DNA from 3 places in the Actinomadura sp. NAK00032 genome. Region 2 is predicted to be linked to each of the others. Evidence: riboswitches for the same ligand, from Rfam matches in the RefSeq annotation. Region 2 holds a riboswitch; each other region holds the start of a gene.
What was found. Region 2 has a riboswitch for cyclic di-AMP ahead of HUT06_RS17805 (CHAP domain-containing protein). Riboswitches for the same ligand answer to the same signal wherever they lie in the genome.
Positions count from the first base shown of each region.

Region 1 (7,768 bases), 3.2 Mb from region 2:
AGCGCCGCGCCGGCGTCGAACGCGACCCCGCCGGGCAGGGGGACGGCCTGCTCGGCGGGCACGACAGTGAACTCGGCGGCGGTGCCGGTGGGCCGCCCAGCGGCGGCCATGAACAGCCAGACCCGCTGCCCGACCCGGCTCCCGTCGACTTCGGCGCCGACGGCGTCGATCACACCGGCTCCATCCAGATGGGGTGTGACCTCGGGGAACTTCATGGGGGCACCGGAGCGGGCCTGCCAGTCGGCCGGGTTGACCCCGGACACGGCGACCCGGACACGCACCTCGCCGGGTCCGGGCACGGGCACATCGCGGTCAACGAGGTGGAGGACGTCCGGGCCACCGTTGGCGCGATAGACGATCGCCTTCACGCCTCCTCCATGGCATCGGAGCCGCCGTTGGCGCGGCAGATGATCGCTCCCATGGTCATCCGGCCTGGCCGATCGGGACTTCGCTGGAGCGGGATTCGATGGCGTCGAGAGCGGCGCGGGTGGCCTGGTCGAAGGCGATCTGACCGACCGCCATGTTGGCCTCCAGATGGGCGGGGTCGGCGGTGCCGGGGATGAGCAGCACGTTGGGGGCGTGGTGCAGCAGCCAGGCGAGGCCGACCTGCGACGGCGTGACGCCCAGCGACACGGCCGCGGCGTGGACGGCCGGCTCCTCGGTGACCTTGGGAAGGCCGGGGAAGGCCCCGCCGAGCGGGAAGAACGGCACCCACGCGATGCCCTCGGACGTGCAGAGACTCAGCATGGCCTCGTCGTCACGGGAGACGACGCTGTAGGCGTTCTGCACGCAGACGATGCCCGCCGGCAGGGCGCGGCGCAGGTTGGCGAGGCTGACACTGCTCAGGCCGATCGCGCCGATCTTGCCTTCGTCGCGGAGAGCGGTCATGACCGCGAGCTGGTCGTCGAGGTCGACCACCTGGTCCCCGGTGGGACGCAGCCCGGGGCCGGTGTCGAGGCGCCGGAGGTTGACCACGGGGAGCCGCTCGACGCCGAGGCCGCGCAGGTTCTCCTCCACGCTCGCCCGCAGTTGCTCGGGCCGCTGCGCGAGCCGCAGCGGCAGGCGTCCGTCGGGGTCGGGAGCGGCGCCGACCTTGGTGACGACCAGCACGCCGTCCTCCGGGCGCAGGGCTTCGCGGATCACGGCGTTGGCGAAGCCGAAGCCGTAGAAGTCGGCGGTGTCCACGTGGTCCACGCCCAGCTCGACCGCGCGGCGCAGCAGCGCGACGGCGTCGCCGGGGCTGCTGCGCAGGCGGTCGAGCTGGGCCGCGCCGTAACCGACGCGGGACACGGTGCGTCCCGCGAACGACGCGGTCGCAGTGCTGAGCGCACGTCCATCCGGTGTCTCCATGCCCTGCACCGTACGAACATCAAATGACAGATGTCAATATCTGTCACTCGAACTATCAGTGACAGACTGACAGACTTTGACATCCGTCAGCGCGTTGCCGTACGTTCGCGCCCGTAGAGGCACGGGGAGATCTGATGCGCGGAGGCCCGCTCAACGCGGAGACGATCGTGTCGGCCACCGAAGAGGTGCTGCGCCGCCACGGTCCGGAGAAGACGACCGTGCTCGACGTCGCGCGGCTCCTAGGGGTGAGCCACGGCAGCGTGTACCGGCACTTCCCGTCCAAGGCAGCACTGCGCGAGGCCGTGATACGGCGCTGGCTCGATCGGGTGCGCGACCAGCTCACCGCGACGGTCCGAGCCTCGGGCCTGGCCCCGCCCGACCGGCTGCACCTCTTGCTCACCACCATGTTCGCCATGAAGTGGACGAAGGCACGGGAAGACCCGGAACTCTTCGCCACCTTCCGGGTGCTGGCGGCGGATCACAGCGCCGTCTCCTCCGCCCACGTCGACTTCCTCCTCGCCGAGGTCCGCGCCATCGTCGCCGACGGCATGACCACCGGCACCTTCACACCCGGCGACCCGGAAGCACTCGCGCGAGCCGTCCTCGACGCGACCACCCGCTTCCACGACCCGACCCACGCCGCAGAGTGGAACTCCCCCGAAACCGAAGCGCAGTCCGAGGCCGTCATCTCCCTGATCCTCACCGGCCTTCAATCCCACTAGCCCGCCGCAAGACTCAACTGCCCGGCACCAGAACCCCTGCCGGTCGCAGGTGACCGCGATCAACCGGCCCGCGTAACGGTCGGCCCCGCGCCCCGCCGGCGGCCGCCCCGAGGCCGCCCCCGGAGGCCGCCCCCGGAGGCCGTCCCGGAGACCGAATCGGCGGCCGACCCGCCGAACCGATCCGGCGGCCGATGCGCTCAGGACCAGGCGAACGACGATGACGCGCGCATCAGCCGGTCCCGGGCATGCGGGCTTGATGACCGTTTCTCAGGGCTGTTCTGGTGGTTGGGGGGTTGGTGTTTCTGGTTCGGACGCGGTTCGGGGGTTACATGGTGAAGGCTTCGATCAGGGTCCAGATGGCCAGGGCCGCCATGCACAGGCCGCCGATGCGCTGGACGGTCTTCAGCGGGACTCTGTTGGCGATGAAGCGGCCCGCCAGGAGGGCCAGGGCCGAGACCGACATCAGGGCGGCCGCCGAGCCGATCGCCGTGGGCAGCCATCCGTTGGTGGCGGCCAGGTTGGCGGTGGTGATCTGGGTCAGATCGCCCCATTCGCTGATGAACACGGCCGTGAAGGCGGCGACGTAGGACGGCCAGAACCGCGTGATGGCCTGGCCCGCCTTGTCGTCATCGTCGTCGTCGCCTCCGCCGCGCATCAGCATGATGGCGCCGAAGGCGAACAGGGCGGCCGACACGAGCTTGACGGCCATGCCCGGCAGCAGGCTGAGCAGGCTGCCGGCGCCCACGGCGATCGCGACGTGCACGATGAACGCCGTGGACGTGCCGAACCACACGTAGAGCGGACGCATGCGCGTGCCCATGGCCAGCGAGGCGAACATCGTCTTGTCGGGCAGCTCGGCGAGGAAGATCAAGCCGAAGGCGGTGAGGATCGCGAGCGGGTCCAGGGTCATGGGCGGTGCCTTCTGCCGGGGCCGGGCCGCGGACTTCGGCCGGCACCCTGGGCGGGCGACGGGAGGACCACTCGGCCCGGCACGATCGGACGGCCCGCACGGTCGTACGGGCCACGTCATGCCGTGGCCGAAGGTCTCGTCCACCCCGGTGCGGGGCCCGGTGGCCGGGACGTCCAAGGACGTCCAGCGTGTCGACCAGCGGTGTTACAGGACTACTCCCCTTCGCCGGGCCCAGTGTAGCCAAAACGTCCGGCAGGGCAATCGACCCGGTTCGGACGGCGGCGTCCCCGCCGCCCCGGGGACGCCGGTCCGCGGAGAGCGCGTCAGGCGACGCGGACGCCGCCGGCGAAGGACCGTCCGGCGATCGGGCTGATCTTGACGACGTCGCCGGTCTGCGGGGCGTGGACCATCTTGCCGCCGCCGATGTAGAGCCCCATGTGGTGCAGGTCGCTGTGGAAGAACACCAGGTCGCCGGGCCTGAGCTGGGACTCGGACACGTGCGTGCCCGCGTTGTACTGGGCGCCGGTGTAGTGCGGGAGGTTGATCCCGACCTGGGCGTAGGCGTACAGGGTCAGGCCGGAGCAGTCGAAGCCCTTGATGTTGGCGCCCTGCGCGGTGCCGTAGGACGGGCCGGACGCGGTGCCGCCGCCCCAGGAGTAGGGCACGCCGAGCTGGTTCAGCGCGGCCCGGACGGCGGTCATCGCCTTGGCCGAGGCGCCGGCGGGGTCCACGTCGGGGATGGGACCGCCGTTGCCGCGGATGGGGGTGCCGACACCGAGCTTGGCTTCGACCTTCTTGAGCCTGGTCTGGAGCTCCCGGCGCTTCTTCTTGGCCTCGTCGGTGAGTTCGCGCACCTGCTTCGCGCGCGCTTCGGCCGATTTGCGGGAGCGTTCGGCGGCCTGCATCGTCTGCAGCAGGTGGGCGACGCGGTCGCCGTCCTGGCGGGCGAAGTAGTTGAGCGTCGCCGATCGGTCCAGGACGCTCTGCGGGTCCTTAGCGGAGGCGAAGGCGACGGCAGGGTCGGCCGGGCCGTTCTTGTAGCTGTCCGCTGCGAGCTTGACGATCCTGGTGCGGGCGTCGTCCAGTGCCTTCTTCTGGCGGACGGCGTTGCCCTCGGCCACCTTGGCGGCGCGCTGGGCCTGCTTCAGCCGCTCCCGCAGCCCGTTGTACTGCTCGCTGAGCTTCTCGGCGTCGTCCGCGAGCTTCTTCTGCTGCGCGGTGAGTTCCCGGCGGGACGGCTCGGGCGCGGCGGACGCGGGCGCCGGTGCGAGGAGCGCCGCGGCCACGGCGGCCGATACCGCCCATGCCGTGACGGTTCGGGGGGTGCGGGTGCGGCGTTTCGGCGTGCCGATGACGGCAGCGCGTCGCTGCATGCGGTCGTCCTCCTCTGTGCCGCCTACCGGGTCAGCTGACGGGTTCGGGCCAGAGTCGCCCTACCGCCCCGCAGAGGGAGCGGATTCACCCCGGTGGAGATCGGGTCCCCGGTTCCGCGGCCGGTGGGCCGCAGGATTCGGCGTCGCCATCGCCGCCCCCGGCGGGGGCTCGTCACCATGGCTCCTACGCAGCGTAGGAGATAGCCGCTTCATTCGCCACTCAAGGCGCGGATTACGGCAAACACCCCAGCCGCATCAGCAGAGCACCGCCAGCCGGCCGACCGCAAGGGCGGCGCCAGTGAGCGGGCCCGCGACCGCCGCGCCCACGAACAGCGGCGCCACCACCCGGAACAGTCCACGCGGCTGCGCCGGTTCGCCGGATTCCAACCGCCGCAGGCGCGCCGCCAGTCCGTCCGCCCCCGAGCCCCCTACCGCGCCCAAGCCGCCGCCCCCGCCGAGTCCCACCCCCGAGGTGCCGAGCGGCCCGGGGGCGGGGAGGGGGCCGGTGGCCGATAGGGAGCCGGGGGTTGCGAGTGCGTTCGGGGTGAGTCTGCATAGGGCCTGGACGAGCGTTTGTGGTCCGTGGGTGCGCGCCGCTGTGTCGTCCGCTGCCATTTCCAGGAGCAGCGGTAGTCGTGCTCTGGCGCGGCGGACGGTCGGCAGCCACGGGAGCAGGGCATGTGCCACGTCCAAGACGAGCAGCAGTGCGTGGTGGCGCTGGCGGAGGTGGGCTCGCTCGTGGGCGAGGACGGCTCCGAGTTCGGCGGCGCTCAACACGTCCTGGGCTCTCGTACTGAGCACGATCGCGCGGCGGCGCGCGGACAGCGAGTAGGCCACGGGCGCCGGGTGGTCGAGTACGAGGACGTCCGCGTGGCCGGCGTGCTGCCGGGCGACCAGGTGCAGCATCTCCCAGTGCCGGCGGCGGTGCCGCAGGGCGCGGACCAGGCGCGACGCCCCGCGCGCCAGCCTCGCTCCGCAGGCGGTCAGCAGCACCAGGCTGGCACCGGCCGCCATGATCATCGCCTCGCTCCCGTGGTGGGGCAGGCAGTCGCGCAGCATCGTCAGCAGTCCGTGGGCGGGCCCCGGCGGCGAGATCAGCGCGACCGCGACGACTCCGGAACTGGCGATGACGGTGCCCGCGAGCGCGGCCGTCCAGCAGGCCACCGCCGTCCGGGGGCCGAGGGCGCCGCCCCGGATCCGGTCGAGGACCGGCCCGGCCAGGCACCCCAGCAGGGCCGCCGAGGCGATGAGCGCGCCGACCAGGAAGATCACGGGGTCATGCCTCGTCACCGTCGGACGTCCGGCGCCGCAGGGCGTCCAGCAGGTGGCGGGCGTCCTCGGCGGGGACGCTCTCGGCGAAGCGGGCGAGGATCGCGCCGTGGTCGGGGGCGTCGGTCAGCGCGTCCAGCATCAGCTCGACGGCGTACTCCTCCCGCGCGCGGGTCGGGCCGTAGCGGAAGGCCGTCCCGTCCTGGGTGCGCCGCAGGAGCCCCTTCTGTGCCAGGCGTTCGGCAACGGTCTGCACGGTGTTGTAGGCGAGCCCCTTGTCGGAGTCTTCGTTCAGCTTCGCCAGTAGTTCCCGTACCCGCAGTGGTTCGGGCGCCCTCCACAGGACGTCCATGATGGAGCGTTCGAGCGACCCGCCCAGTCCGGCCACGCGCTCACCTCCGTCCTGCCCACATTGTGCCGGAGCGACCGTGCGCCGGGTCAGTGGTGGTACTGGTGCACGACGGCGTGGCCCTTGCCGCGGCCGATCATCCACCGGTTGACCGGCGTGGTGACAATGAACGCGAGCAAGAAGGCCATGGCGAGCGCGCCCCAGAACAGGGGGTCCGCCAGGCCGGCCTCCATCGCGCCTGGGATCGCCACCATGGCCGCGTTGTCCAGCACCTCCATGACCGCGATCGAGACGGTGTCGGCGGCCAGTGCCACGCCGAACGCCGCGCGCAGCGTCAACCCCGCCTTGAGGACGCCGCGCATGGTCAGCGCGTAGCCGAAGACGAACGCGAGGAAGACCGCCAGGACGATCGTGGCCGCGTTCGACCACCCCAGCGCCGTCCCGATCACCATGCCGAGCACCTCGCCGATGGCGCAGCCGGTCAGGCAGTGCAGCGTCGCCTGAGCCGCCATCCCCCACGACACCGCCCCCGCCGCGCCGCCATGCCCGTCCCCGTGACCGCCTACATGTCCGCCGTGGCCGCCCGCATGGCCGCCTGAGGGACGGCCCTGCTCGTCTGCAGCGTGGTGGGTGTGGCCGGGTGGGTGCTGGTCGCTGTGGTGGGCGGGTCCTTCTCGGTCTTGGGCGGTCATTTCGGGGGTCTCCTTCGAGGGGTTCGGGAATTGGCGCGGGGCGCCGGGGGTTGCGTCGGGAACTATACCCCCCTAGGGTAAGCGCTCGCCGAATAGATACCCCCTAGGGGTAGGAGGAGGAGAGTCATGTCCGGACGTTCCGCACCGCCCGCCGCGCGCCGCTGGTGGGCGCTGGCACTGATCGCGACCGCTCAGTTCATGGTGATCATGGACACTTCGATCATCGGCGTGGCGCTGCCCCGCATCCAGGCTGACCTCGGCTTCTCGCAGGAGAACCTGTCCTGGGTGTTCAACGCCTACGTCGTCGGGTTCGGCGGCCTGCTGCTCCTCGGCGGCCGGCTGTCGGACCTGTTCGGCGCCCGCCGGCTGTTCTCCGCCGGATGGGTCGTCCTGCTCGCGGGGTCCGCCATGGCGGGCGCCGCCGGAAACGTCGGTGTGGAGCTGGCCGGACGGGCCGTCCAGGGCGTCGGCGCCGCGTTCATCGCGCCCGCCGCGCTGACCCTGCTGATGATGCTGTTCGGCTCCGAGCCGCGCGAGCTGACCAGGGCGCTGTCCCTGTACGGTGCGGCGGCACCGGCCGGCGGTACCGCGGGCGTGTTCCTCGGCGGCGTCATCACCGAGTACCTGTCCTGGCCCTGGGTCTTCTACATCAACATCCCCATCGCCCTCATCGCGCTGGCCGCCGCGCCCGCGCTGATGCCCGGCGGCGGGGGCGGCGCCCGCGGCAAGGTGGACGTGCTCGGCGCGCTGACCGTCACCGCGGGGCTGGGCGGCCTGGTCTTCGCCGTCGTCCGCGCGCCCGAGGTCGGCTGGGACGCACTGGAGACCTGGGCCGTCATGGCCGGCGGGCTGGTGCTGCTGGGGGTGTTCCTGGCGCTGCAGGCCTACCGCCGGGCGCCGCTGATGCCGCTGTCGATCTTCCGTGCGCCGAACCTGGCCGCCGCCAACCTCGCGCAGCTGCTGCTCGGCGGCGCGTGGATCCCGATGTGGTTCTTCCTGAACCTGTACCTGCAGCAGGTGCTCGGCTACAGCGCCTTCCCGTCGGGCGCGGCGCTGGTGCCGATGACCGCGCTGATCATGCTCGGGATGATCGTCCTGGCGCC
Region 1 covers NZ_CP054932.1:621,173-628,940, reverse strand. The annotation lists gene HUT06_RS03115 (NADPH:quinone reductase) at 1-368, opposite strand, end outside; gene HUT06_RS03110 (aldo/keto reductase) at 424-1,350, opposite strand; gene HUT06_RS03105 (TetR family transcriptional regulator) at 1,485-2,072, shown strand; gene HUT06_RS03100 (TMEM165/GDT1 family protein) at 2,398-2,982, opposite strand; gene HUT06_RS03095 (NlpC/P60 family protein) at 3,306-4,355, opposite strand; cyclic di-AMP (ydaO/yuaA leader) riboswitch at 4,361-4,508, opposite strand; gene HUT06_RS03090 (M56 family metallopeptidase) at 4,611-5,645, opposite strand; gene HUT06_RS03085 (BlaI/MecI/CopY family transcriptional regulator) at 5,632-6,012, opposite strand; gene HUT06_RS03080 (DUF4396 domain-containing protein) at 6,063-6,665, opposite strand; gene HUT06_RS03075 (MFS transporter) at 6,792-7,768, shown strand, end outside.
Region 1: another riboswitch for cyclic di-AMP. It lies ahead of HUT06_RS03095 (NlpC/P60 family protein); the one in region 2 lies ahead of HUT06_RS17805 (CHAP domain-containing protein).

Region 2 (7,768 bases):
ACTCGCGTCCCCTGAAAGACCAGCTCGGCACCTTCCTGGTCCGCAGCTTCCAGCTGACGCCCGGAGCCCCCGCGGACGGCCTGGCACTGGACGCGCTGCGCCGGCGGCCGGTCGTCCAGGCAGCGGCGAAGATCGTCAACGCCGCGAAATCGGTGAACGAGCACGCGCGGCGGACCCAATCCACCTTCGATATCCACAGGTTGTCAGCGGACCGCATCCTGACCCGTATCGGCGAACAATGGGGCGCCGCACCTGAAACCCTGGACCTGCACGCACTCGACCGGGGAATCGGCCCCCGAGACGTCCTGATCGCCGCCGCCCGGCCGTACCATCTTCTCGCCAGATACAACCCTGACCTAATCGACCTGCAGATCAACCGGCCAAGAGGCCCGCGCGCCGACGCCTGACAAACCGGCACTCCTCTGTCGATCTTGGCGCGCCACCGCGGTCGGCGATCGATGAGAGGCGCTCGTCTCGGGTGCCGCATGGCAGATGCCCGGGCGCTGCAGTGGGCCCACGTCGTGGCGTGGATCGACGACGCGGCCGAATGGCGGCCGGTGACCAAGGCCGGCTTCGACCGCGACACCTTCGCCATCTATGTGTGGCGGTCGGTGCGGGCTCACGGCGACACCAAGACCGAGAAGTCGCGCCGGACGCTGGTCTCCGCGCGAGCTGCGTCACTCGTTCGTCTCGATCATGAGTGACGGCGGGGTGCCCATCGAGGCGATCGCCGATCTGTGCGGGCACTCCTCCCCGGCGGTCACCGGTCAGGTGTACCGGCATCAGCTCCGGCCGGTGATCAGCAGGGGCGCACGGGTCGCCGACTCGGTGTTCGGTACGGGCGAGTCGGCGTGGGTCGGCCGGTGGTGGCTCCCCTTGTGGCTCCCCCATCGACTTTCAAGATCGAAAAAGGGCTCCGGAGTGATCTCCGAAGCCCCTCTGAGCTGGTGTTTCTCTGTCGGGACGGCGGGATTTGAACCCACGACCCCTTGACCCCCAGTCAAGTGCGCTGCCAAACTGCGCTACGTCCCGGTGCCCGTTCTGAGCGGGCTTGATTACTGTAGCGCAGTCCGCGGGGTCGTGCGTACCGGGATTGCGGGTCCCGCCGGTCGTTGGGCGGGGCGGATGGTGTCTGTGCGGGGCGTGGTCGGCGGGGTCCTGTGCGCGGGGGTGCTGTGCGGGTGCGGGGGAGGGGCGCGGCCGGTGAGCGGGAGTCCTGAGCCTGAGGTGACGATGGCGACGCGAGTGCCGAGGAAGGTCGTGCCTCGGGTGCCCGAGGGGGTTCGGGCGTCCTATGTGGTCTTCGACGCTCGGGCGGGGCGGGTGCTGGTCGAGCGGCAGGCGGGGCAGGTGTTCCGGTCGGCTTCCGTGGTGAAGATTCTGATCGCGCTGGACTATCTGGAGCGGCATCGGGCCTCGGCGGCGGATCGGGCGTTGCTGAAGGCGATGCTGCGGTCCAGTGACGACGGGGCGGCCACGGAGTTCTGGGGGCGGGGCGGGCAGGGCGAGATCGTCGAACGGATGGTGCGGCGGCTGGGGTTGCGGGAGACGGTGGCGCCGCCTGCGGAGAAGCCCGGGTTCTGGGGGTATACGGCGCTGAGTGCCCGGGACGTCGTGACGATGTGGCGGCATGTGGACGGGTTCGTGCTGGAGCAGTTGCGGCGGGCGACGCCGCGGGGCTCCGATGGGTTCGACCAGACGTTCGGGATTCCGCGGGCGGCGGACGGGGCGGCCGTCAAGCAGGGGTGGTCGGGGTTCGAGGCGCCGTCGCGGCCGTCGGCGGTGCGGCCCGATCTCGGGCTCGGGAGGCCTGTCCTGCACACGACCGGGATGGTGGGGGACAAGATCGTGGTCGTGCTGACGCTGTGGCCGGCGGGGACGTCGTACCGGCGGGCGTCGAACGGGATCACGGCCTTGACCAGGGACGTCCTGCGGGCGGCGTGACGGGCGTCACACGGTCGGGAAGCGTTCCGTGCGGAGCGGGTCATCGGAAGTGGTGGGGTTCGGGCGGGAACGGAAAACCCGGGCAAAGATCTGGGCTGTTTACCAGGTTGTGGGCGAATAGTCCTTCGCTGGCGTATGTAGCTTTTTTCTCCCAGGGGCAGTGACGCCGAACGGGGGACAGGGTTGGCGGAGGCGGAAGGCACCCAGCCCGGGGTGCACGTTGCGGACCTGGAGGACCTCCGGGGGGCCGCGCACGACCGCGCGGTGCTGGCCGAGGCGCGGGTCGTGCTGGCCCGGCGGCTCGGCGTCCCGCCGGGGGAGGCGCTGCAGCATCTGATCTGGCTTGCCCGCGACCTGGAGATGGACCTGGCCGAAGCGGCGTCCCTGCTGGTCAAGGACAGCGGGGACGGGCCGGTCGGGGCCGTGCTCGCGGGGCGCCGCGCGCCGCGGGACGAGGGCGGCGCGGCGGAGCGCCAGGCGGTGCTGTCGGAGGCGGAGGAGGTCCTGCGCCGGGTGATGGCGGAGGACACGGCGGGCGATGCGGAGATCCTCGCCGAGGTGGGGGACGACGCCCTGGCGCGGGCGCTGCTGGACGGGACGCTCGACTCCTGCGCCCACCTGGTGCCGGTCATGGGCCCCGATGGGGCTGTGGCGGACTTCCTGTACGCCGATCTCAACGGTGTGGCCAAGGACATGTTCGGGCGCGGCAGGGAGGAGCTGACCGGGCTCCGGCTGCTGCGCACGGATCCGGGGGCGGTCCTCAGCGGGCTGTTCGAGGAGTACGTGGAGGTGTGGGAGACGGGGACGCGGCTGGAGCGCGACTCGTTCTCCTACACCACGGCGCAGCGGGGGCTGTCCCGCTCGTCCCGGATGAGCGTGCGGTGCGTGCGGGTGTCGACCGGGGTGTGCGTCACGTGGCGGTACCACTTCGCCGAGGACCGCGTCGCGCGGCGGATGGAGCGGGTGGAGCGGCTGGCGCTGATCGGCTTCGGGGAGTGGGACCTCGCGACCGGCGAGGCGGACTGGACGCCGCAGATGCTGGCCAACTACGGCCTCGACCCCGAGGAGGTGCCGCCGATGCCGCACGACCTGCCGAAGGTCGTGGCGGACGACGACCTCCCGCTGATGGAGGAGGCCGTCCAGACGATGTTCTCCCGCAAGGAGCCGGTGGAGGCCGAGCACCGGGTGATCGCGCCGGACGGGACGCCGCGGCACCTGTGGCTGTTCGCCGAGCCGGTGCTGGGCGACTCCGGGCTGCCGGTCTCGATCAACATCGTCTCGCAGGACATCACCCGGCGGCGCGGGGTGGAGCGGGCGCTGGCCGAGACGCGGCGGCAGATGCTCAAGCAGCAGGCGCGGACGGCGCAGGAGCGGCGGGTCGCGGTGACGCTGCGCCGCGCGATCCTGCCGGACGAGGACGAGATCGAGGAGCTGCCGGGCCTGTCGGTGGCGCTGCGCAGCCTGGCGGCGGAGAGCACCGCCCGCATCGGCGGGGACTGGTTCGCGACGCGGGTGCTGCCGGACGGGCGGGCCGTGTTCGCGATCGGCGACGCGGCCGGGCACGGGCTGCCGGCGGCGGCCGCGATGGCGCGCACGCGGAACGGGCTGCTGGGCCTCGCGTGCACGGGCGAGCCGGCGGGGCGGCTGGTGGGCTGGCTGAACGAGCTGGTCGGCAACATGGACCCGCCGGCGACGGGCACCGCGATCGTCGGGCATTTCGACCCGGCCCGCCGGGTGCTGGAGTGGACGTGCGCGGGCCATCCGCCGCCGATCCTGGTCCGGGACGGGTGGGCGGCGCCGCTGGAGGTCGTCCGCGACCCGATGCTCGGCGCGATGCCCGGCTGGCAGTACACGACGATCACCACCGAGCTCGACCCCGGGGACATGCTGTTCCTCTACACCGACGGCCTGGTGGAGCGCAGGGACGCCGACCTGGACGAGCGCATCGAGCGCCTCACCGGCATCCTGCGGGACGGCTCGACCCGCCCCGACCGGGTGCTGGACGAGGTCCTGGCGCGGATGGAGCACGACCGGGCGGCGGACGACACCACGCTGTTCGCGCTGCGGGTCGAGTGACGAAGCGCACCCGGATCCCGGGGTGGGCGGGGCCTGTGAGCTAGACCGCAGGAGGACGCCCCAGGGGCCCTGTGAAGGGCGGCCCCGGGGCAGGCGGCCGCCGGGGCTCCCCGGGTTTCTTTACCTTTTGGTCATCGCCGGTAAGGCCCATGGGCAAAGGGCTGAGGGCCAGTTCGGGAAAGATCGGGAAGATGCCGCGCCCTGACGGTGTTGAAGGATCCTTGGAAGGGCTTTGAGCAGGCAAGACAGAGTTTTGTGCCTGGTTTGCTTTTCCGCAGAAGGTTGGTACCTTCTATCCGGAATCCCGCAGCGCACCCCATGCGTTGCCGCCGGTCGTCCGTTCTCTGGACGGCCGAGGATCGCGGAGCGGAATCCGCACGCGATGCGCGCCAGACGATGCGCGCCCCTCAGAGATCAGTCACTGAGATACATCCGATAAGTCTGCGCCGCAGAGTGCGGTGCGAGGCCGAGTCCGTCCCGGTCGACAGCGACCGGACGGAGCCGGGGACCCAATGTTCCAGGGGTGAATCGGCGCGACCCAGAGCCGCGCCGTAGGGCTGCTTCCATGCCCGAATCCGTCAGCTAACCCGGTAGGCGTCATGGAAGATAGGAGATTCCCTGCATGACCGGTCGTTTCGATCGACTTTCGCTCAACCGCTTCTCCCCCGAGGACAAGGCCGTCGGTGTCGCCGTGGGCGCCGTGCTCACCGGAGCCGTCGGGCTCGCCGTCCTCAACCCCCTCGCCGGCGGCAGCGCCGCGGCCGAGACCCCGGCCCAGGCGAAGGCGGCCGCGGTGGCCGAGCAGGGCACCGCGTCGAAGCAGTCCGCGGGCATGACCCAGGCCGAGGCCCGCGAGGCCGGCTGGGGCGTCGCGCCGCGCCCGGTCAAGGCCTCCGAGGTGATCGACCTCGCCAAGAAGCAGGTCGGCATCAGCGAGGGCAAGGGCGGCCAGACCAAGTTCCACGAGTGGTACACCTCGACCCCGCACGCCAAGGCCACCGCCCAGCGCGACGGCGGCTTCTCGGTCAAGGCCTACAACGGCGCCCAGTGGTGCGACATGTTCGTGTCCTGGGTCGGGGCCCACACCGGCGTGAAGAACATGGGCTGGGACGCCTACACCGTCCAGCACGCCACCTGGTTCAAGAAGACCGACCGCTGGGGCGACAAGCCCAAGCCGGGCGCCGTGGTGTTCTTCGACTGGAAGGACGGCTCGAACGGCAGCATCGGCGACATCGACCATGTCGGCCTCGTCGTGAAGGACAACGGCAACGGCAAGATCAGCACGGTCGAGGGCAACAGCGACAACGAGGTGCAGAAGAAGGTCCGCGACAAGTCCGAGGTCGTCGGCTACGGCTACCCCGACTACGCGTCCTGACGCGCCTCCCAGAGCGTACGGATCGAAGGCGCCCGGCTCCGGCCGGGCGCCTTCGGGCGTTCCTTGAGGGTGTGTCCTAAGTCTCCGTTGTAGGCGGGTAATGGGAAGCAATGACAGCCTTTGACGCCCCCTGGGCCTCACTGGGGCGTTCCTGGATAGGAATCCCTGGCAACGTCCGACCGGCCTCCGGCTCCCGGCGGCCGGGCCGGTGCGAGCGGGAACCGGTGAGGGGAGGCCGAGCGGGTGCGCCCGGATGTCAGCGTGGTGGTGATCGCCTACAACGACGCCCGGCGGCTCCCCCATGCGGTCGCCTCGACGCTGGAGCAGTCCCTGGGCGGCGTCGAGACCGTGATCGTCGACGACGCCAGCACCGACGGCACCGGGGAGGTCGCCGAGCGGCTCGCCGCGGCGCGGCCGGGCCGGGTCCGGGCGGTGCACCTGCCGGTCAACTCCGGCGGCTGCGGCCGGCCCCGCAACGCCGGCGTGGACGCCTCGTCCGGCCGGTACGTGATGTTCCTCGACAGCGACGACCTGCTGGACCGGCACGCCTGCCTCAACCTGCTCGCCATCGCCGAGGACACCGGCGCCGACCTGGTCTCCGGGCTGTGCGAGCGGGTCTTCCTGGACCTGCCTGAAGGCGCGAAGGGGCGCGTCCGCCCCTGGTACCCGTGGCTGTACGAACGCAGCGCCGTGTACGGCTCGCTGCGCGAGAACCCCGACCTCCTCTACGACACCCTCTCCACCAACAAGGCGTACCGGCGCGGCTTCCTGGAGGAGCACGGCCTGCGGTTCGTCGAGCGGCTGCACTACGAGGACCTGCTGTTCACCGCCGAGGCCTACCTGGCGGCGGAGCGGACCGCGGTGATCCCGCACCGCGTCTACCGCTGGCTCGTCCGGCGGCGGACGGGCGCGCCGTCGATCTCCAACCGGCGGGCGGACCCGGCCAACTTCGCCGACCGGCTGGAGATCCACCGGCGCATCGACATGCTGTTCGCGCTGCGCGGCGCGCACGATCTCGGGCGCGCCAAGGACGTGAAGTTCGTCAACCACGACCTGCTGCTCTACCTGCGGGAACTGCGCGGGCGCGACCCCGCCCACCGGGACCGGTTCCTGGAGCTGGCGGCCGGCTACCTGGCCGAGCTCGACCCGCGCGTGTTCGAGCTGGCCAACCCGCTGTCCGCGATCGCCGCGTACCTGGTCCGCGAGGGCGACCACGCGGGGGCGCTGGCCGCCGCCGAGTACCGGCCACCGCGGCGGCCCGTGCTCCGCGCCCGGCTGGTGGAGCGGGACGGGCGGGTCTTCTGGGGCGAGGGCGGGCCGCGCGGGCGGCTCGGCCGCCGGATCCTGGACGTCACCGGCCTCGGCTTCCACGTCCGGCCGCTGCGGGAGCTGTGCCCGGCCGGGACCGTGACGCGGCTGGAGGTGCGCGGCGGCCGCGCCCTGATCGCCGGGCACGTGCCGAACCCGCTGCGCCGGATCCCGCCGGCCGCCGAGCTCGCCGGGACGCTGGAGTTGCGCGACCGGCGCCGCGGGTCCCGCCGGGCGCGGATCCGCGCCGCCGTCCGGCACGAGGGCGACCGCCTGGCCTGGCGGGCGGAGTTCGACCCGGCCGCCGGGATCAGGCCGATCGGGTTCGCCGACCCCGTCTGGGACGCGTGGCTCCGCGTCCGGGCGGACGGCGAGGACATGGTCTGCCGCCTCGGCGAGGGCCCCGGATCGCCGCCGCTGGAGGGCGTCGCGCTGCCCGTCCGGCCCCGGCTGACGCGGCTTGCCGGAGACAGCCTCCGGTCGCGCCTCACCGGCCGCGGGGACCTGGCGTTCACGCTGGAGACGGCGAACCCGTGGGCGCGGCTCGCGAGGGCCGCCGCGCTGCGCGGCGCCCGCTCGGCGGCGGGGCGGCTCGCCTGGCGCCGCGTCCGGGCGGCGCGGCGGGCGGCGGCCCGGCGGCTCACCGCGCGCCGGACCAAGGTCGCCGTGTTCAACCGGGTGCTCAGCCGGCTGCCCGTCCGGACCGGCCAGGTGGTCTTCGAGAGCCATCTAGGACGCCACTACTCCGACAACCCCAAATACCTCTACCGGGAGCTGCGCAGGACGGGGCGGCCGATCACGGCGGTGTGGGCGTACGCGTCCTCCCCGAAGGGGTTCCCCAAGGACGCCGTGCTCGTCCGCCGGGGCTCGTGGAGGTACTTTCTGGCGCTGGCACGCGCCCAGTTCTGGGTGGACAACCAGGGCTTCCCCGAGGGCCTGCGCAAACGCCGTGAGACCACCTATATCCAGACCTGGCACGGCTCGGCCGTCAAGCCGATGGGTCTCGACCAGCCGCGCCTGAAGCGGGCCTCCGCCGCCGAGAGGGCCCGGCTGCGGCGCATGGTG
Region 2 covers NZ_CP054932.1:3,806,924-3,814,691, forward strand. The annotation lists gene HUT06_RS17775 (TfuA-like protein) at 1-407, shown strand, start outside; gene HUT06_RS17780 (hypothetical protein) at 486-704, shown strand; gene HUT06_RS17785 (hypothetical protein) at 697-993, shown strand; tRNA gene HUT06_RS17790 (tRNA-Pro) at 959-1,032, opposite strand; gene HUT06_RS17795 (hypothetical protein) at 1,270-1,944, shown strand; gene HUT06_RS17800 (PP2C family protein-serine/threonine phosphatase) at 2,158-4,020, shown strand; cyclic di-AMP (ydaO/yuaA leader) riboswitch at 4,475-4,632, shown strand; gene HUT06_RS17805 (CHAP domain-containing protein) at 4,643-5,395, shown strand; gene HUT06_RS17810 (CDP-glycerol glycerophosphotransferase family protein) at 5,639-7,768, shown strand, end outside.

Region 3 (7,768 bases), 4.1 Mb from region 2:
GGTGGCGCTGCTCTCCGGGCTGATGCTGCTCGGCTGGGAGCAGGTCGTCTCCCGGCTGTACGCGCAGCCGGCCCTGCTGGCCTGCGATGTCCTCGTCGGCTACGCGGTGCTGGAGGCCGGCGGGATCCTCGGCCCGTACTTCCTGGTCACGGTGATCGCGGCCGGTCTGGCGGGGCTGCTGTACCGGTGGCCGACGACGGCGGCGCTGTGCCTCCAGCAGGCCGTGCTGTACTACGTGGCGCTCTTCCAGGGCGACGGGACGGACGGCATCGGGCAGAGCACGACGCTCCCGCTGCTGCTCGCGATGCCCGCCTTCTACGGGATCGGCGCCCTGGTCGGCACCGTGATCCGGCGGCTGCTCGACGAGCAGGCCGCGGCGGAGGAGGCGCTGTGGCGCTCGGAGGCGCTGGCGATGGCCGCCGAGGAGCGCTCCCGGCTCGCCCGGGAGATGCATGATTCGCTGAGCGGCACCCTGTCCGGGATCGCGCTGGCGGCGAGCAGCCTGCCCGCCTTCGTGCGCAGGTCTCCGGAGCGGGCGGAGAAGGAGGCCCAGCGCATCGCCACCGCCGCGCAGATCGCCACCCGGCAGGCGCGATCGCTCATCTCCGAACTGCGGTCCGACACCGCGCAGCGCCCGCTGCACGTCGTGGCCGCCGAGCTCGCGGCGGAATGGGGACGGGCGACGGGGCTGCGGGTGGTCACGCGCATCCAGGAGGGCGCCGACCTGCCGCTGCATCCCCGGCACGAGACCGTGGCGATCATCTCGGAGGCGCTGGAGAACGTCCGCCGGCACGCCGATGCCTCGGTCGTGGAGCTCACCGTGTCCGGCGGGCCGGACGGTCTCCGGGCGGTGGTGCGCGACGACGGCCGCGGCATGCCCGGGCGCCCCGGCGGGGCGGGCTGGCTGGACGAGCTCGCCGGCGGCGGACACTACGGCCTCCTCGGCATGCACGAGCGGGCCCGGCGCGGCGGAGGAGAGCTCACCGTCGACTCGGTCCCGGGCGGTGGCACGAGCGTCACCGTCCGGTTCCCCGCCGGGCCGGCCGGCGGCGGGTCGGCAGGGGACGGGACGGCGGGGAGGGCCCCGGCCGCGAGCGGGAAGGCGCCGATGGAGGGAAGCGAATGAACGCGGGTGTGCGGTGCCGGGTGCTGGTGGTGGACGACAACCCGTTCATCCGCTCCGGGCTGGCGCTGGCGCTGGACGCGTCCGGCGAGATCGAGGTCGTCGGCGAGGCGGGGGACGGCCGCGAGGCCGTGGAGCTGGCGCGCGAGCTGGCCCCGGACGTGATCCTGCTGGACGTCCGGATGCCGCACGTCGACGGGATCTCCGCCTCGGCCGCGCTGAGCGCGATCAGCCGGGTCATCATGCTCACCCAGGTCGAGGACCCCGAGGTGGTGCTGGCGGCCGTCCGGAACGGGGCGGTGGGCTACCTGGTGCACAACACCTTCACCCCGGAGGAGCTGGCCGCGGCGGTGCTGGACACCGCGAGGCATCGGGCCCACCCCCTTTCCCAGGCGGCGTCGGCCGCACTGATCGACGCCGCGCGGACCGACCCGGGCACCGCGCCCGCGGCGGCCGACCCGGCCGAGCAGCGCTCGCGTTTCGGGCTCTCCGAACGCGAGGCCGAGGTCATGGATCTGATCACTCAGGGACATCCGAACTCGGTGATCGCCGCCAAGCTATTTCTCACCGAGAAGACCGTCAAGAATTACATCAACCGGCTTTACGCCAAGCTCGGGGCGCCCAACCGCTCCACGGCAATCGTGACCTGGCTCGGAATGCCGCCGCGGGATTGACCTGCGGCGCGTTATTGAGGTCCCCCCGTCCCGCCGCTAGGGCCGTAGGGCCCTAGGGCCCCGTGGCGCGGCCGAGTAGGTTTCGGACGAATCAATGGAGTGCGGAACGGCTGAATCGGCTGTCGGCACAATTCGTCCGGTGCGGAGGTTGAACCGTGTCCTTCTCATTCCGTAGACGCGCCGTCGTCGTGACGGTCACGGCGGTGACGGTCGGGGTCTCGGCGTTCGCCGCCCTGCACGAGAGCTCCGCCGACATCGGCCGCACGGGCGCGGCGGCCGAGTTCCACCCGGTTCCCGCCGGGGAGCCGGGTCCCTCCGCGGCCCCCCGGAGCGCTCGGCCGACCCCCCGCGCCTCCGCCGAGGCCGACCGCGCCGCCGAGAAGACCGGCGGCGCCGCCGGCGCGGCGACGGCGGCGCAGCGGTACGGCTGGGGGCGTCCGCTGGCGCGCGACGAGTTCAACGGGCGCCTCGACCGGGAGGCGTGGGAGCTGTACGACGGCGAGGGGCACGCCGGCAACGGGCGGCGCAGCCCCGAGGCGGTCACCGTGCGGAACGGGGCGCTGCGGATCACCGGCACACCGGACGGGACGACCGGCGGGCTCGGCTGGCGCAACGGCGACCGCAAGTACGGCCGCTGGGAGGCGCGGCTGCGGATGAACCGCGCCTGCGCCTGCTACAACGCGAACGTGCTGCTGTGGCCCGTCAACGGCGGCGGCGGCACGGCGCCGGAGGGCGGCGGCGGCGAGATCGACTACATGGAGACCTACGGAGACGACGGGCTCCGGAAGGGCGCCAACTTCTTCCTGCACTTCGACCAGCGGAAGGGGGCGGAGCAGAAGGGCCGCGAGGGCAACTCGGGCCGCCTGGACGGCCGGGCCGACGTCGACCTCACCACGTGGCACACGTTCGCGCTCGAGTGGACCCCCAAGGAAATCAACGGGTATGTGGACGGGCGCCGCCACTTCCACACCACCAGGCAGGACGTGCAGCCCCCGCGCGCGATGGGCCAGGCGATCCAGCTCGACTGGATGCCCGAGCTGAAGAAGCTGACCGCGCGCGGCATCGACACCGGCCGCGACGCGACCCTCGAGATCGACTGGATCCGCATGTACGGCGCCTGATCCCGGCGCCCTCGGGGCGACGGGACGCGGCGAAGGCCGCCGGCCGGGCACGGCCTTCCGGCCACGGGGTCTCCGGAAGGCCGGCCCGCCGGTGCGTCAGCGGACGATCTGCCACATCCCCTCGCCGTTGCGGCGCAGGACGAACTCGGGCTGGAGCGCCGACTCCGCCAGGTGGCCGTCCGTCCAGCGCAGCCCGGAGAAGGGCAGCACCGCCTCGTCGCGCTCGGTGATCTTGCCGCCGGTGGCCAGGACCCGGCGCAGCGCGAGCCGTTCCCGGGGCCGCAGCAGATGGGGGGTGTCCTTCACCCCTTTGCGGCAGTCGCCTCTCAGCGCGGGGCCGTTCACGAAGTCGCCGTCCTCGACCACGTACCGGCACACGGACGTGTCGCCCGCCGCCTGCCCCCGCAGGAACGCCTGCAGCGCGGCGCGGGCGCCGCGGATGCCGGGCTCGGCGCCGGGATCGGTGTCGGGCGGCTCGGTCGTCTCCGCCGGGCTCGGCGGCACGGGCCGCGTCGCGGCCGGGGCGGCGCCGACCTCGCCGTCGTCGTCCGCACCGCCGCCGCAGGCCGCGGCGCCCAGCATCGCGGTCGCGATGAGAAGAAGGCCGCGGACGGCCGCTTTCCGATGTGTCATCGAATGCTCCCTGAACCCGGGATCCGCCGGGTGATCATACTCTGACATATCGCAATTAGGCCATGGCGTCCAGAATGGTCTGCTGATCATCTGCGATGACCGCGCCGCACATCGTGAGCCGCCGTACCGGGGCCCAACGAGCAGAAGTGCGGACTTACTCCCCGGCGCTTTCCGTCCACCGGTTTCAGCCCCGCCCCCGGTTTCGGTCCACCCGTTTTCCGCCCCGCCCTGACTTCCGTCCCCGCCCTGACTTCCGTCCCCGCCCGGTTTCCGTCCCCCCGGCTTCCGTCCCTGGTCGGTCCCCTGGTGATCGAGTAGCTCGGCCCCGGCCCCATCGGCCGCTTAGGATGCGAGCATGTCGACTGCTGATCACTCCGGTTCGGGCCGGGTCGTGTCCTGGGTGGTGGTCGGCATGACCTCCTGGTGGCTCGCCTTCCCGCTGGCTCTCGGAGTCGGGTTCGCGCTGGTCGACGGAGCCTCGGGCAACGTCGTCGGGAGGTCGGCCGCCGTGGCGCTGTTCTGGGCCGGGTTGGGGGGCGCCGCGCTCGCGCCGGTCGCCGGTCTCGTCGCGGCGGCGGTCGGACGACGGCGCAAGGCGGGCGCCTACTTCGCCGCGATGGCCGCGGTGACCCTCTGTTGCGTCCTGTTCATTCTCTACGCGCTCTCCCAGGCATAGGACGCCCTGCCCGACGGCAAAGGCCCGCGACCCGATTCGCCCGGTCGCGGGCCCTCTCCCATGCGGCGCGTCCCGCTACGCGGGCAGGGGGGCGCCGGTCTCCAGCAGCGACTTCAGGCTCGCCGCGATCGCGGGCCAGCCCTGGCCGATCATGCCGCGCAGGGCGCCTCCGGCGTCGAGGCCGTCGTGGACGACGGTGAGCTTCACCATCTCGCCGAGCGGCTCGATCTCGAAGGTCACCCTGGAGCGGGACTCGGCCTGCAGCTCGGCCAGCACGTCCTCGCCCACTCCGGCGCCCTCCGCCCATTCCGGGGTGAAGGTGTGCCAGGTGTAGGACAGCCGGCGGCCGGGCTCGCACTCCAGGACGACCTGCTCGGGGTCGCCGGTGCGCCGGCCGCCCTCCTCCCAGGTCATCTCCGAGCCCGGTTTCCAGTCGGTCTCGAAGCCGACGCCCCAGTAGCGGCGCGTGAAGGCCGGGTCGGTCAGGGCCTCCCAGAGCCGTTCGGGCGTGGACTTGATGTAGGTCGTGTACACGAAAGCGTCGTTGCCGTCCATCGGCTGCTGCTCCAATGCCGTTCTGAGATCGGTGAGCGCGTTGGCGCGCTCCTGGTCGTAGCGCCTGATCCAGCGCTCGGCGATGGCGTTGATCGGCGCGGCGTTGAGGTAGTGGAGCTTCTCCCGGCCGCGCCGCGCCGCCACCACCAGCTGGGCGGCCTCCAGCACGGACAGGTGCTTGCTGACCGCCTGCCGGCTGGTGCCGAGGCCCGAGCACAGCTCGCGCAGGCTCTGCCCGTTGCGCTCGTTCAGCCGGTCCAGCAGCTTGCGCCGGGTGGGATCGGCCAGCGCCCGGAAGACCTCGTCCATGCTCGGCGACTCCTCGTTCCCGGTCGACTCGGCACCAGGATAGGCAACCATCTGGTTGCACTTCAAGGGCTGCGCTCGACCTGTCGAGGACAGCGTCCCGCGGCGGCCGCCCCGGACGCGCGCATTGCCTTGCCGCAACCGCCTTCGGGGCGCTGAGCTGGGAGTTTGATTTTGCTGGAGTTTGCCTTCGCTTGGTGATACGAGTAGCTTGGCCCCCGCCAAGGCGCTCACCAGGCGTTCTTGTCCCACCTGGCACCGAGCCGGTGGGGGCGGCGCGCCCCACGCGTCGTCCGGCGGCACCTCCCATGCACGCCGCCCGCGCCCTTGAACGGGCCCTACAACAGCAGCGCCGCTCTCTACATTCTCGTAGCGGCACCCGCCGAGTCCGCCGCAGCGCGGAGCCGGGGACCCACCCTCGCACTGGGGTGAATCGGCCTGTCCGCAGGCCGTAGGGCGACTTCCACGCCCGAACCCGTCAGCTAACCCGGTAGGCGGCCAATGGAAGCAAGGAGTCCCCCTTGACAGGCAAGCACAGCACGGGCAATCACAACGCGGGCGATCACGGCCCGGGAAACAACAGCACGGGAAAGCACAGCACGGGCAGGAACAAGAAGAAGTCGGGGCTTTTCGGGCTGAGCCCGCGCGCCAACGGCGCGATCCTCGGCCTGGCCGCGATCGGCGTGGCCGCCACGACCCTCCAGGCGACGGCCGGTTCGTCCGAGTCGGGCACGTCCGTCGCCTCCGTCCAGAGCATCCCCAAGCAGCGCGCCGCCGACCCGGAGCCGGGCAAGGACCCGGAGAAGGGCTCCGCGACGTCCGCCAAGACGGACACCACCGACGAGCGGTCGAAGGTCATCGCGCGGGCCAAGACCTGGAACCCGCACAGCGGCGACCGCGTGCCCTACAGCCAGACCGACTACCACAAGGGCTACCGCACCGACTGCTCCGGCTTCGTGGCGATGACCCTCGGGCTGGCGAAGCCGGGGCCGAACACCGTCGGCCTGACGTCCTCGCGCTTCACCGAGCGCATCAAGATGTCGGAGCTCAAGAAGGGCGACCTCGTGATGGACGCCGAGGGCACCAACACGACGCGCCATGTCGTCATCTTCGAGAAGTGGGCCAACAAGGCCCACACGTCCTACTGGGCGTTCGAGCAGCGCGGCCGGTACGGCACCGACTACCGGACGCGCGACTACGGGCTCGACTCGGGCAGCGAGTACAAGGCCTACCGGCCGAAGAAGCTCAGCGACGCTTGATGGCGACGCCGGCCATCCCGAGCTGCTCCCCTGGAGCGAGGTGGTCCGGGTCGACCGGGCCTTCGGGACGCCACAGGGCCGTGTAGGTCACGCCGGGTTCGACCAGTTCGAAGTCACCGAACTGGGCCTCGATCTCGGCGGGCGTGCGCGCCCAGCCCTCTTCCAGGTTCTCTCGTGTGATGCGGGCCAGCTCCTGTTGCTGGGGCAGGCCCGTGTCCACGAGGGACGTCATGAACAGGTGGCTGCCCGGAGCCAGGACGTCGCGGTAGGCGGCGACGACGCCGTCCACTACGTCCGGCGACAGGTAGTGCAGCATCCCGACCATCATGACGGACGGCCGGGCGGGAGAAGTCGATGAAGCCGTCGACGGCGGGGTCCGACAGGACGGCCGCCGGGTCGCGGACGTCGCCGACCATCACCCGCGTGACGTCGTCGTTCGCCAGGATCGCCCGCCCGTGGACGGAGACCAGCGGGTCGATGTCGACGTAGACGACGCGGGCGTCCGGGTTCTCGCGCTGGGCGACCTCGTGGGTGTTCTCGAGCGTGGGCAGTCCGCTGCCGAGGTCGAGGAACTGGTCCATGCCGACCTCTCCGGCCAGGTAGCGGACGCCCCGGACGAGCACCTTGCGGTTCTCGACCGCGGATTCGCGCAGGCCGGGGATCAGCGCGGCCGTCTGGTCGGCCAGCGCGCGGTCGGCGGCGAAGTTGTCCTTGCCACCGAGGAGCGCGTCGTACGCGCGCGCGATGGTGGGCTTGTCGAAGTCCAGCTCGGCCGGAGGCCACTCGTCCGCCATGGCCGCAATGGTAGATCGTTACGCCCGGAGAGTTGGGGCCAATCCCCACTCTCCGGGCGTTTCACTCAGGTCGGTCAGGTGTCGCGCATCGCCCTGATCGACTCCTTCAGCGAACCGACCGTCGCCATCACCGCCGTCGGCTCGTAGCCGCAGTGGGCCATGCAGTTCGCGCAGCGCGGGTCGCGTCCCCGGCCGTAGGAGTCCCAGTCGGTCTCGTCCAGCAGCTCCTTGTAGCTCTGCGCGTAGCCGTCCGACATCAGGTAGCAGGGGCGCTGCCACCCGAACAGCGAGTAGGACGGGATCGCCCAGGCCGTGCACGGGAAGTCGACCTTGCCCTCCAGGAAGTCCAGGAACAGCGGCGAGTGGTTGAGCCGCCAGCGCTTGCGGTTGCCGTCCGCGAACGCCTTGCGGAACAGCTCGCGGGTCTCCTGGACGCCCAGGAAGTGCTCCTGGTCGGGCGCCTTGTCGTAGGCGTACCCCGGCGAGATCATCATCTCGTCGACCTTGAGGTCGTCGTTGAGGTAGTTCATCACCTCGATGACGGTCTGCGGGGTGTCGGTGTTGAAGAACGTCGTGTTCGTCGTGACGCGGAACCCGCGCCGCTTGCACTCCTTGATGGCGGCCACA
Region 3 covers NZ_CP054932.1:7,869,638-7,877,405, forward strand. The annotation lists gene HUT06_RS36120 (sensor histidine kinase) at 1-1,126, shown strand, start outside; gene HUT06_RS36125 (response regulator transcription factor) at 1,123-1,797, shown strand; gene HUT06_RS36130 (glycoside hydrolase family 16 protein) at 1,953-2,918, shown strand; gene HUT06_RS36135 (hypothetical protein) at 3,015-3,551, opposite strand; gene HUT06_RS36140 (hypothetical protein) at 3,907-4,227, shown strand; gene HUT06_RS36145 (metalloregulator ArsR/SmtB family transcription factor) at 4,303-5,091, opposite strand; cyclic di-AMP (ydaO/yuaA leader) riboswitch at 5,459-5,601, shown strand; gene HUT06_RS36150 (C40 family peptidase) at 5,610-6,347, shown strand; gene HUT06_RS45715 (SAM-dependent methyltransferase) at 6,334-6,663, opposite strand; partial or broken gene HUT06_RS45720 (SAM-dependent methyltransferase) at 6,746-7,141, opposite strand; gene hpnH (adenosyl-hopene transferase HpnH) at 7,216-7,768, opposite strand, start outside.
Region 3: another riboswitch for cyclic di-AMP. It lies ahead of HUT06_RS36150 (C40 family peptidase); the one in region 2 lies ahead of HUT06_RS17805 (CHAP domain-containing protein).